DNA from 2 places in the Paenibacillus sophorae genome. Region 1 is predicted to be linked to the other one. Evidence: predicted binding sites of a transcription regulator. Region 1 holds the regulator's gene; the other holds the start of a gene.
The links. Region 1 encodes Rex, which represses fermentation and respiration genes when NADH is low (regulators of the CRP and FNR family bind a similar motif). Its sites were predicted from a motif close to TTGTGAAATATTTCACAA; they were not measured.
Positions count from the first base shown of each region.

Region 2: qoxA (cytochrome aa3 quinol oxidase subunit II) is a predicted target of Rex. The motif match lies at 2,504-2,521, and genes of this name have one in related genera.

Region 1 is NZ_CP076607.1:4,570,459-4,575,696, reverse strand. Features, by position in the region: gene dinG (ATP-dependent DNA helicase DinG) at 1-2,278, shown strand, start outside; gene KP014_RS22115 (redox-sensing transcriptional repressor Rex) at 2,601-3,251, shown strand; gene KP014_RS22110 (amidohydrolase) at 3,241-4,539, shown strand; gene KP014_RS22105 (cell wall elongation regulator TseB-like domain-containing protein) at 4,649-5,167, shown strand.
Region 2 is NZ_CP076607.1:1,733,958-1,739,195, reverse strand. Features, by position in the region: gene KP014_RS08120 (MFS transporter) at 1-251, opposite strand, end outside; gene KP014_RS08115 (TetR/AcrR family transcriptional regulator) at 411-1,043, shown strand; gene KP014_RS08110 (polysaccharide deacetylase family protein) at 1,184-2,356, opposite strand; gene qoxA (cytochrome aa3 quinol oxidase subunit II) at 2,779-3,690, shown strand; gene qoxB (cytochrome aa3 quinol oxidase subunit I) at 3,730-5,238, shown strand, end outside.

The sequences.
Region 1 (5,238 bases):
CTTGCTGAGCGAGCGCGAGCTGGAAACCTTCCAGCCCGAAGGTGATCTTAAGTTTTACCGCCAGCTTGCGTTAGCCGTGGGCGATTGGACGGAGCTGGCTCCTCCGCGCGAGGACGGCGACAATCCGGTGGAGCATATGTCGTTTGAGGCTTACTTGAACGAGATTACCGAGCGGCTGCGGAGCATCCTGCCCCAGTACGAAAGCCGGCAGGCTCAGGAAATTATGTTCGGCGAAGTGATCAAGGCGCTGGAAGAAGAGAGGCATCTGCTGATCGAGGCTGGAACAGGAACCGGCAAGTCGCTAGGCTATTTGCTTCCAGCTATTTACCAGAGCGTCCGCACGGGGCAAAAGGTAATGGTCAGCACTCATACGATCAATCTTCAAGATCAGCTCCGTGAGCGCGATGTTCCACTCTTGACCGCAGCCGTTCCTTTTCCGTTCAAGGCTGCTGTCTTCAAGGGTAGGGGACACTATTTGTGTCTGCGCAAGTTTGAACATAAAATAAATAAAAAGGATTACGCATCCCCGAGAGAGGATACTCTAACATCGGCGCAAATGATTGTGTGGCTCACGCAGACCGAATCGGGCGACGACGAAGAGCTGAATTTAAGCGGCCGGGGCGGCGATTTCTGGGAAACGGTGGCGAGCGACACGGACTCCTGCCTGGGACGGTCTTGCCCATGGTTCCGCAAATGCTATTACCATCGCGCCAAGCATGAGGCGGGCAACGCCGACGTGGTCATTACGAACCACTCGAAGCTGTTTGCCGACATGAAAGCGGGCCATCAGCTGCTTCCTGCCTATGAGTACCTTGTGATTGACGAGGCGCATCAATTGGAGGAAGTGGCCGGCAAGCACCTGGGCATGCATATGAAGCATTTTACCGTCTCGCATACGCTGAACCGCTTGTACAAAGACAGCCGCACCGGCCAACTGCCTGCTCTCCGGCAGATCCTCCAAAGCTCGGGCAGTGAGCAGGCCACCGAGTGGAGCGGGATCATCGACCGGCTGTACCCCGACCTCCTTACCGTAAAAGAGGCGTGGGATCTGCTCAGCGATAGGCTGTATGCACTGATACCCGAACGGTCCGACTCAGCGGCGGGAGAAGCGGGACAATTGGTGCATCGTCTTCTACCCGCCAAGAAGCCCAAAGGCTGGGAAGAGCTTGTTTCACTGGAAAGTACACTAAACTTGTCTTTAAGTGATATTATCCGCAAAGGCGATAAAATGCTTTCCGAAATGCGTGACCAGGAAGGCCAGTCCTCGGCCGACAGCCTTGTAACCGATGTTGGCGGGCTATTCAAGGATTTGGCTGATATCCGCGAGCAGGTACGTTTTTTTATGGGCATGAATGACGAAAATGTTGTATATTGGCTGGAGGCAAATGGAAATTACCGCAGCAAATCACTGCAGCTGTATGCCGTGCCCGTCGATGTCAGCGCGCAGCTCAAGGAGCTTTTCTTTGATAAGAAAAAAAGCGCCGTCCTGACGTCGGCAACCTTGTCCGTCGATAAATCGTTCCAGTATATGATCGACAATCTGGGTTTAAACGAAGCCCAGGAGGAAGGAAAGCTATCGACCGTACTGCTTCCTTCTCCCTTTAGGTACCGGGATCAGGCGCTGCTGGTCATTCCGCGGGATTTTCCAAGTGTGAAGGGAACCGTCGGCGACGCCCGGTTTGTCGATACGCTCGTTCATTCCCTGGCTGAAGCCGCAGTGACGACTCGCGGGCGCATGCTTGTGCTGTTCACGTCGTATAAGATGCTCCGGCAGGTATACGACCCTCTGAAGGAGGCACTCGCCTCCGAGGATATAGCGGTGCTGGGACAAGGCGTTGAAGGAGGCAGCCGAAGCAAGCTGCTCCGCCGGTTCCAGGAGAATTCCTCTTCTGTCCTGCTGGGAACGAGCAGCTTCTGGGAAGGAGTCGATATTCCCGGCGACGCACTAACATGTCTGGCAATCGTCAGACTGCCTTTTCAGCCGCCTAATCATCCGCTCGCGGAAGCGAAGGCCGAACTGCTGCAGGCACAGAAGAAGAACCCCTTCATGAAACTGTCCGTGCCTCAGGCCGTCATCCGTTTCAAGCAGGGCTTCGGCCGCCTTGTACGGACCGCACAGGATCGTGGCATTGTTATTGTTTATGATACCAGAGTAATCGAATCTTATTACGGAAAGTATTTCCTGTATTCCTTACCGGGACCTAAAATGGAGCATATGGCGACGGAACAAATGGTCCCCCGCATCGCCGAATGGCTGAAGCAAGACGGCGTATCCTAAGCGGGATGCTCGATTGGCCATTGTACAACATAGGCCAATCATTGTCTTTGCTTTTAAGGTATTCGATCGGCCATTGTACAACATAGGCCGATCTGCCGATTTTAATCTTTATGCGGGTTATACTGTAAGTAGATTCCGCCAATTGTCAAGCGTGTCCCGTCAGGGACGAAAAGCGATCCTTCATCCGCCTGATCAAGGTCCAAGCCCAACTTTCGCTAACGCCAATTTGCCGTTAGCGGGTGTCCAGAGGGCGGCAGCCCTTGGGGCCCTCCCTTTTAGGGAGGGTTTGGGAGGGTCCTATTAAAATGTAGGAGGAGAACTCATGAAATCGGACAAAATATCTGAAGCCGTCGTGCGCAGATTGCCTGTGTATCTGCGTTTTTTGAACGACCTGCAAAAACGCGAAATCGCCACTGTTTCTTCTCAAGAACTCGGACAGCGACTGGATTTAAATCCTGCGCAAATCCGCAAGGATTTGGCCTATTTTGGCGACTTTGGCAGGAAGGGCATTGGTTATGACGTACCTTACCTGATCGAAAAAATCCGTCACATCCTGAAGCTGGACCAGCAGATTAATGTTGTTCTGGTAGGAGCCGGGAATCTGGGTCAGGCGCTGTCCAATTACAATATTTATCTAAAAGACACAATGAAAATTACGGCCGTCTTTGATTCCTACCCGCCGAAGATCGGGACCAAGATCAATACGTTGACCGTTCAGCCTATGGAAGAGCTTGCAAGCACCGTACGTGAGCAGGGCATTCGCATAGGCATTATTACTGTGCCCGAGCAGGAGGCGCAAAAAGTAGCGGATATTCTCATTGGAGCAGGCATTGAAGCCATTCTGAATTTCGCTCCGGTTATTCTGAAGACACCGCCCGAGATTCGCGTGCATGCGGCGGACTTTACGACCGACCTGCAAAGTTTGGCTTACTATCTGCATGAAGGAAAGGACGAAGAAGAGCATGGGTACTAAATGGATGATCCGAAACGGAAAATTTGCCGTGCCTGGCGCGGATAAGCCTGTTCTTGAAGGATATATGGTAATTGATAACGATTTGATTACGTACATAGGGGAAGAACCGCCCGTTCTTGAAGAAGACGTGCCTGTCTTTGAAGGCAACCGCCTGCTGTTCCTACCGGGGCTTGTCAATACGCATGGGCACGCGGCGATGTCGCTGCTGCGCGGTTATGGAGACGATCTGGCCCTTCAAGTATGGCTTCAGGAAAAAATGTGGCCAATGGAAGGGAAATTCACCGGAGACGATGTCTACTGGGGAACCGCACTCTCGGTGCTGGAAATGCTAAAGGGCGGAACAACGACGTTTCTCGATATGTATGATCATATGGACCGGGTGGCTGAGGTAGCGGAAGCATCCGGAATACGCGCAGTCCTGATGCGCGGCGTCATCGGGCTGTGCCCGGCTGAGGTGCAGAATCAGAAGCTTGCGGAAGCGGTTGCTTTTGCAAAAAAATGGCATAACGCGGCGAGCGGGCGGATTACCGCCATGATATCGCCTCATTCGCCGTATACTTGTCCTCCGGATTATATCGAGAAATTCGTTCAGGCGGCGCATGACCTTGACCTGCCTATTCATACGCATATGTCGGAAACACGGCGGGAAGTGGAACAAAATGAAGCGGATTATGGCCTTCGGCCCGTTGCCCATCTGGAGAAGCTCGGGATGTTCACCCGGCCGTCGCTTGTGGCGCACGCCGTCCATCTGAACGATGAGGAAATCGAAATTCTTGCGCGTAATCAGGTTGGCGTCTCGCATAATCCGGGCAGCAATCTGAAGCTGGCAAGCGGCGTGGCGCGCGTTCCCGAACTGCTGAAGGCCGGTGTTACGGTATCGCTCGGAACGGATGGCGCGGCAAGCAACAACAACCTGGATATGTTCGAGGAAATGCGCCTGGCCGCACTGATTCATAAAGGAGTGTCCGGTGATCCGACGGCGGTTCCCGCAGGCGAGGCCCTCCGTATAGCTACGGAGTATGGCGCAAAGTCTGTATTCCTTAATCAAGTGGGCAGGCTCGCCCCGGGAATGAAAGCCGATTTTATCGCCATCGATATCGACCAGCCCCATCTGCTGCCGCATACGGACCTGATATCTCATACGGTATACTCGGCTAGCGCGAAGGACGTAGAGCATGTATGGGTCGATGGCAAGCAGATCATTAAGCACGGGGAATGCCTGACCTTGGACGAAGAGGCGATCCGCCGCAAGGCGCAGGAAGCATTCGAGGGACTGCTGAATCGGTAAATTTATAGAGCTTTCGCTGACAGCCTGTACGACTACTGGAACAAAGGAAACAAGAGCCTCGTCACTTTGGGACGGCGTTATTGTTTCTTCCTAGAAGGAGAGCTGCACGTTGAGAAAAAGGAGAAAATGGATTTTATACGGGGTGTTTCTGGCCCTGCTCCTTCTGTTCGGATTGTATCAATTTTTTGCCTACGTGCTGAAGGACCAATGGAGCGAGCGCAGTGCAGCCGAAGCTGCGGCGATTAGCGGGGCGGGCCTAACCGAGATCGAGAAAGCGCAGAAATCGGTATGGGACGAGAACTCCATTTATTGGGTGATTACCGGCAAAAACAAGGCCGGCTCCGATGTGATGGTGTGGGTGCGTTTTACTGTTGACGGCAAGCCGGCTCAAGGAGAGAACGCCGTGCATACGCAAGAACTGTCTCAGGGAGTCTCCGAGGAAAAAATGCGGCAGATTATCGCAGCCCAGGTTCCTGGTATCAAGATCGAACGTTTGCTTCCCGGAGCGTATAACGGCGAGTACGCCTGGCAGCTTTTTTATAAAGACGGGGACCGCTATTATTACCGGTTCTACCGCTTCTCGGACGGTGAGCAGATCGGCGACGGCTACAGCCTTCCGAACCGTTAACGAGGTGTAATACGAAGAACCAGCCACAACCTTGAGAGAGTGGCTGGTTCTTTTTTTATATGATAGGGAGA
Region 2 (5,238 bases), 2.8 Mb from region 1:
AACAAAGCGATGCCGATGAGAAACACCTTTCTGCGCCCGAATTGGTCCGCAAGCCGGGAAGCCGTCAAAATAAAGACGGCAAAGGCCAAATTATAACCGTTCATTACCCACGAAATTCCCGAGACGCTTCCCCCGAAATGCTTTGTCATTTCCGGCAGGGCGATGTTGACGATCGTCGTATCCAGCAGCGCCATAAAAAATCCCAGAACAATGGCCGTAAACGCAAACACCCTCTTCATTTTTTCGTTCATCCGCAAATCCCTCCCCCTAAAAAATATGAACTTTAGTTCGCATTCAAGATTATATGAACTTCAGTTCATGTTTGTCAACGAGAAACTGAACCAAAGTTCAACTTTGGTTTGACACCCTATTCCGGCTTCCTTAAAATCTTAATTAAGGAGGGTTTGCGCGTGAACGAAACTGAAGAACAAATAGCGGACAAAACAAGAAAACCCCGGCAGGACCGGAGCATCAAGACCAAGGATGCGATTGTTCAAGCGGCAGCCAAGCTCTTTTCCGAAAAAGGCTACCACCGGACGAACACCAAACAGATCGCCGCAGCCGCGGGCGTCTCCACCGGCAGCTTTTATTCTTATTTCACGGATAAGCGTGACGTGTTTCTTGATGTGCTCAAAATTCACAGTGAAGCGATGCAGGCCCATGTTGACGCCACGGTAGCGCAGCTGAACGCCAAGGAGTTGGACAAACGCTTGATCATCTCGCATATGATCGAGAGCCTCATCCAATCCCATACTCCATACATCAGCTTTCATCGGGAGCTCTCCCTTTTGCTGCTCTCTGATGAGGTCGTCAAAGAGGTCATGGAAAGCCAATACGACGTAGGCCGGCGCAAGACGCTGGAGTTTCTGAAGCTAAGCAGCGATGAGCTGCGCGTTGGAAACCTCGAGGCCGCCGCCGTTGTTGTCTTCGAGTCGGTCAGCAGCGTCGTGGACCGCATCGTCTTCTACGGTGAAAGAGTTTCGGCCGATCACCTCAAGACGGAGCTCGTCGACATGCTGGTCCACTATCTATTCGGTGAATAAGAGCAGCTTATACTTCTTATTTTTCAAAAAAAGAGCGTCCCGAGGAACCCCAAACGGTTCCTTGAGACGCTTTTTTTAACGCGTGAACTTCTGGTTTACCGGCAGCGGATTCCCCTGTAACCAGGAGGGCCGCATACGAATCACCGCGTATCATGCCAGAAGTTCAGCGGCTTAAGATCGGACGTTATGATTTCGTATCGATAGCCTTTCTTGTGGAGATAATCCAAAATACGGGGCAGCACCTGGAGCGTCGCTTTCTGGTCATGCATCAGAATGACGGGATTCACGCCGCACTTGTCCAGTTTGTTTACCTGGCTGACCACATTGTTATAGATCGAATCGCTGGCGCTCTTATATTTCCAGTCCAAGGAATCGACGTTCCAGTCCCAAAGGCGGTATCCGCTGCCAAGCACTTTATCTCTAAAAGCTTTCGTAAAATACGGCTTGCTGCCATACGGTGGGCGGATCAGCTTGGTGGACCGTCCGGAGACCGCTTCAAGATCCGCGTTGTCCTGGTTCATTTCCTTCAGAGCCGCCGCGGGAGATGCGTAAAATTTACTCTTCATATGGGTTATACCATGCAGGCCAAGGCCTTGCTCCGATTTGACCATGCGCTTCACCTGGCTAGGGTAGCGCTTGATGTTCGGTCCCAGCATGAAAAAAGTCGCCTTCGCGCCGTGCTTATCCAGTATATCCAGCAGTTGTCCGGTCGTCGCCGACGGCCCGTCGTCGAAGGTCAAATAGACGATTTTCCCGGATGCGCCCGTCTTGGGCGGATTCGGGGCCGGCTTGGAAGATTCAGGCGCAGCCGGGGACGGGCTTGGCGCTGGCTGGGGCGGCCCCTCCGGTTTAAGCTTATCCTTGAACTTCTCGGTAAATGCGCCGTCATCCAGCGTCTGACTGCCGTCCGTAATCCGCAGCAAATACTGATCGGGCTTATAGGACACGGAATAACCGAACTGCATCGCGATTTTCAGAGGAATCATCAGCTTACCGCCGTGAGTAAAGGTAGTCAGACTCATTTCCGTCCCGTCTCCCGCGATGCCTTTGCCCTCTTTCAAAATCCGGAGGCTTCCTCTGTCACCCGAAAGCATCAAATCCTCCAGCGTCCCCCCAAGGCTCAGCTTCAATTCATCCGCAAACTCACGCACCGGCACATAAAAGGTATATTCCACGGACACGGCGCGGATATTCGTAACGCTGTCATTAATCCCAAGTTTCATTTCGCCGCTTTCCTCGGCATGCACAGCCGGTACTGCGCCTAAAGCAAGGAAGCATACAATAACGCATAGCAGTATTTTTTTGATTGACAAGGCCGAAGTCTCCTATCTATTTAGCTTCTATCTCTCTCAACTTATAAGATAGCATAAATAGATAGGGCCGACTTTGAGAGAATGTTACCGGCAGGCAAAAAAGTTGTTACTTGCCGCCTAAAATAGCTGTACATCACGCGATTATATTTGTGACAAACTTAGCAACAATAGTGAAATTATGAACAAAGTTTGAACGTTATAGAATATCCCGAAAACCGCGTAGTGACAGTGATTTATATCACATCTTACGTCTTTTTGTAACAGTTTTTACACAGAAAATTAAATAAATCGCCATTATATAGGATTTATATGGATATAGATCTATATTGTGTATTTTGCATTCCCTTTAAGGAATTTTTAATATAGATAGAGGTTAATGTATTCCGGTTAATGAAATCAGTATTAAAGGAAAGGAGTTCATCATGAACAAAAAAGGGCCGTTATACGCAATATTTTTCAGCCTTTTCCTGCTGCTGCCCGGATGCGGTTCGCTTACCGTTCTGAATCCGCAGGGTCCGGCGGCTAAAACGCTGTCCGACACGATCATCCTGTCCATTCTGGTGATGCTCGGCGTCCTGGCCGTGGTCTACATTCTCTACATTATCATGTTGGTGAAGTACCGCGCAAAAAAAAGCAACGAAGGGTATATTCCTCCGCATGAAGAAGGAAATAAATGGCTGGAAGCAACCTGGATCGCTATTCCGATCATCATTGTCGCCTTCCTGTCGGTAGTAACTGTAAAGACTACGAACGCGGTGGAGAATGTTCCAGCAGACTACAAGGATCAGAAGCCGCTGGTCATTTACGCATCATCCTCCAACTGGAAATGGCATTTCAGCTATCCGGAGGAAGGCATTGAAACGGTAAACTACGTGAACTTCCCCGTGAATCGTCCGGTTGAGTTCAGATTGTACTCTTTCGGACCGATCTCCAGCTTCTGGATTCCACAGCTCGCCGGACAAAAGTACGCGATGAGCGATATGACCACTTATCTGAATCTCGTTGCGGAGACTCAGGGCGATTTTCTCGGAAGAAATACGAACTTCAGCGGCAAAGGCTATGCTCAAATGGAGTTCACGGCAACATCGATGAGCAGCGACGACTATGACAAATGGGTAAAAGACGTCAAGAGTAGCGCTTCTCAGCTTACTGAAGACAAGTTCAAATCGCTGCTGGCTACGGCCCATGTAGGACGCGAAACGTTCTCGTCTACACATCTGACCTTCAGCCCTCCTCCGGGAGAACACAGCGAGCATATGGATATGGATCATAGCAATATGGATCACAGCAGTATGGAAATGAGTAATGATGAACATTCGCACCAGAGCAACTAATTCCAGACTTACTTGAACAACCTGAAAGGAGTCCTCCCAATGAATTTTGATTTGGAAAAATTCAAGGTTCACGGCGAACCCCTGATCTACGGGGCGATGATCAGCATTGCCCTGGCATCGATCGGGATTGTCGTGGGTTTAACCGTTTTTAAAAAATGGGGCTGGCTGTGGCGGGAATGGCTGACCACCGTGGATCACAAACGGATCGGCGTTATGTACATTCTGGCCGCCCTGCTCATGCTCTTCCGCGGAGGCATCGACGCTCTGATGATGCGTCTGCAAACCGCCGCGCCGGATATGAAATTTCTCGACGCGCAGCATTACAATGAGGTCTTTACGACCCACGGTCTAATAATGATTCTGTTCATGGCCATGCCGTTTATTATCGGTCTTATGAATGTCGTCGTGCCGCTGCAAATCGGCGCGCGCGACGTGGCCTTCCCGCGTCTTAACGCGGTCAGCTTCTGGCTCTTCTTCTTCGGAGCCATGCTGCTGAATATTTCGTTCGTCATCGGCGGGTCGCCGGATGCCGGCTGGTCTGCCTACTTCCCACTGGCGAGTCTGGAGTTCAGCCCGACCGTCGGCAATAACTACTACTCGCTGGCGCTGCAGATTTCCGGTATCGGCACGCTGATGACAGGCGTTAACTTTATCGTGACCATTCTGAAGATGCGCGCGCCGGGCATGAAGCTGATGCGCATGCCGATGTTCACCTGGTCCGTACTGATTACGAACGTAATCATCGTCTTCGCGTTTCCGGTGCTGACCGTGGCGCTGGCGCTGATGATGTTCGACCGTCTGTTCGGCTCCCAGTTCTTTACGATGGCTAACGGAGGCATGGATATGCTCTGGGCCAACCTGTTCTGGGTATGGGGCCATCCGGAGGTATATATCGTCATTTTGCCGGCCTTCGGTATTTACAGTGAAATTATCGCGACCTTCTCTAAGAAAAATCTGTACGGCTACACCTCAATGGTCGCCAGTATGCTGATTATCTCCCTGCTGTCCTTTATCGTCTGGGCGCATCACTTCTATACGATGGGTCAAGGCGTAATGGTCAACGGTTTCTTCTCGATTACGACGATGGCGATTGCCGTGCCGACCGGGGTCAAGATATTCAACTGGCTGTTCACCCTGCGAAAAGGCCGGATCAGCTTCACAACGCCAATGCTGTACTCTTTGGCCTTCATTCCGATCTTCACAATCGGCGGCGTTACCGGCGTTATGCTGGCCATGGCCAGCGCCGACTATATGTACCATAATACGATGTTCCTGGTCGCGCATTTCCACTACGTTCTTATTCCTGGCGCCGTATTCGCTGTTATCGCGGGCTTCCACTACTGGTTCCCCAAAGTGTTCGGCTTCCGCCTGAATGAACGTCTGGGCAAGCATGCTTTCTGGTGGATTATTATTTCCTTTAACGTAGCTTTCTTTCCACTGTTCATTCTCGGCCTCAAAGGCATGACCCGCCGGATGTACACGTATTCCGCGGAAACAGGCTTCGGTCCGCTTAACATGATCTCGTTCGCCGGTGCGCTCGGACTGGCG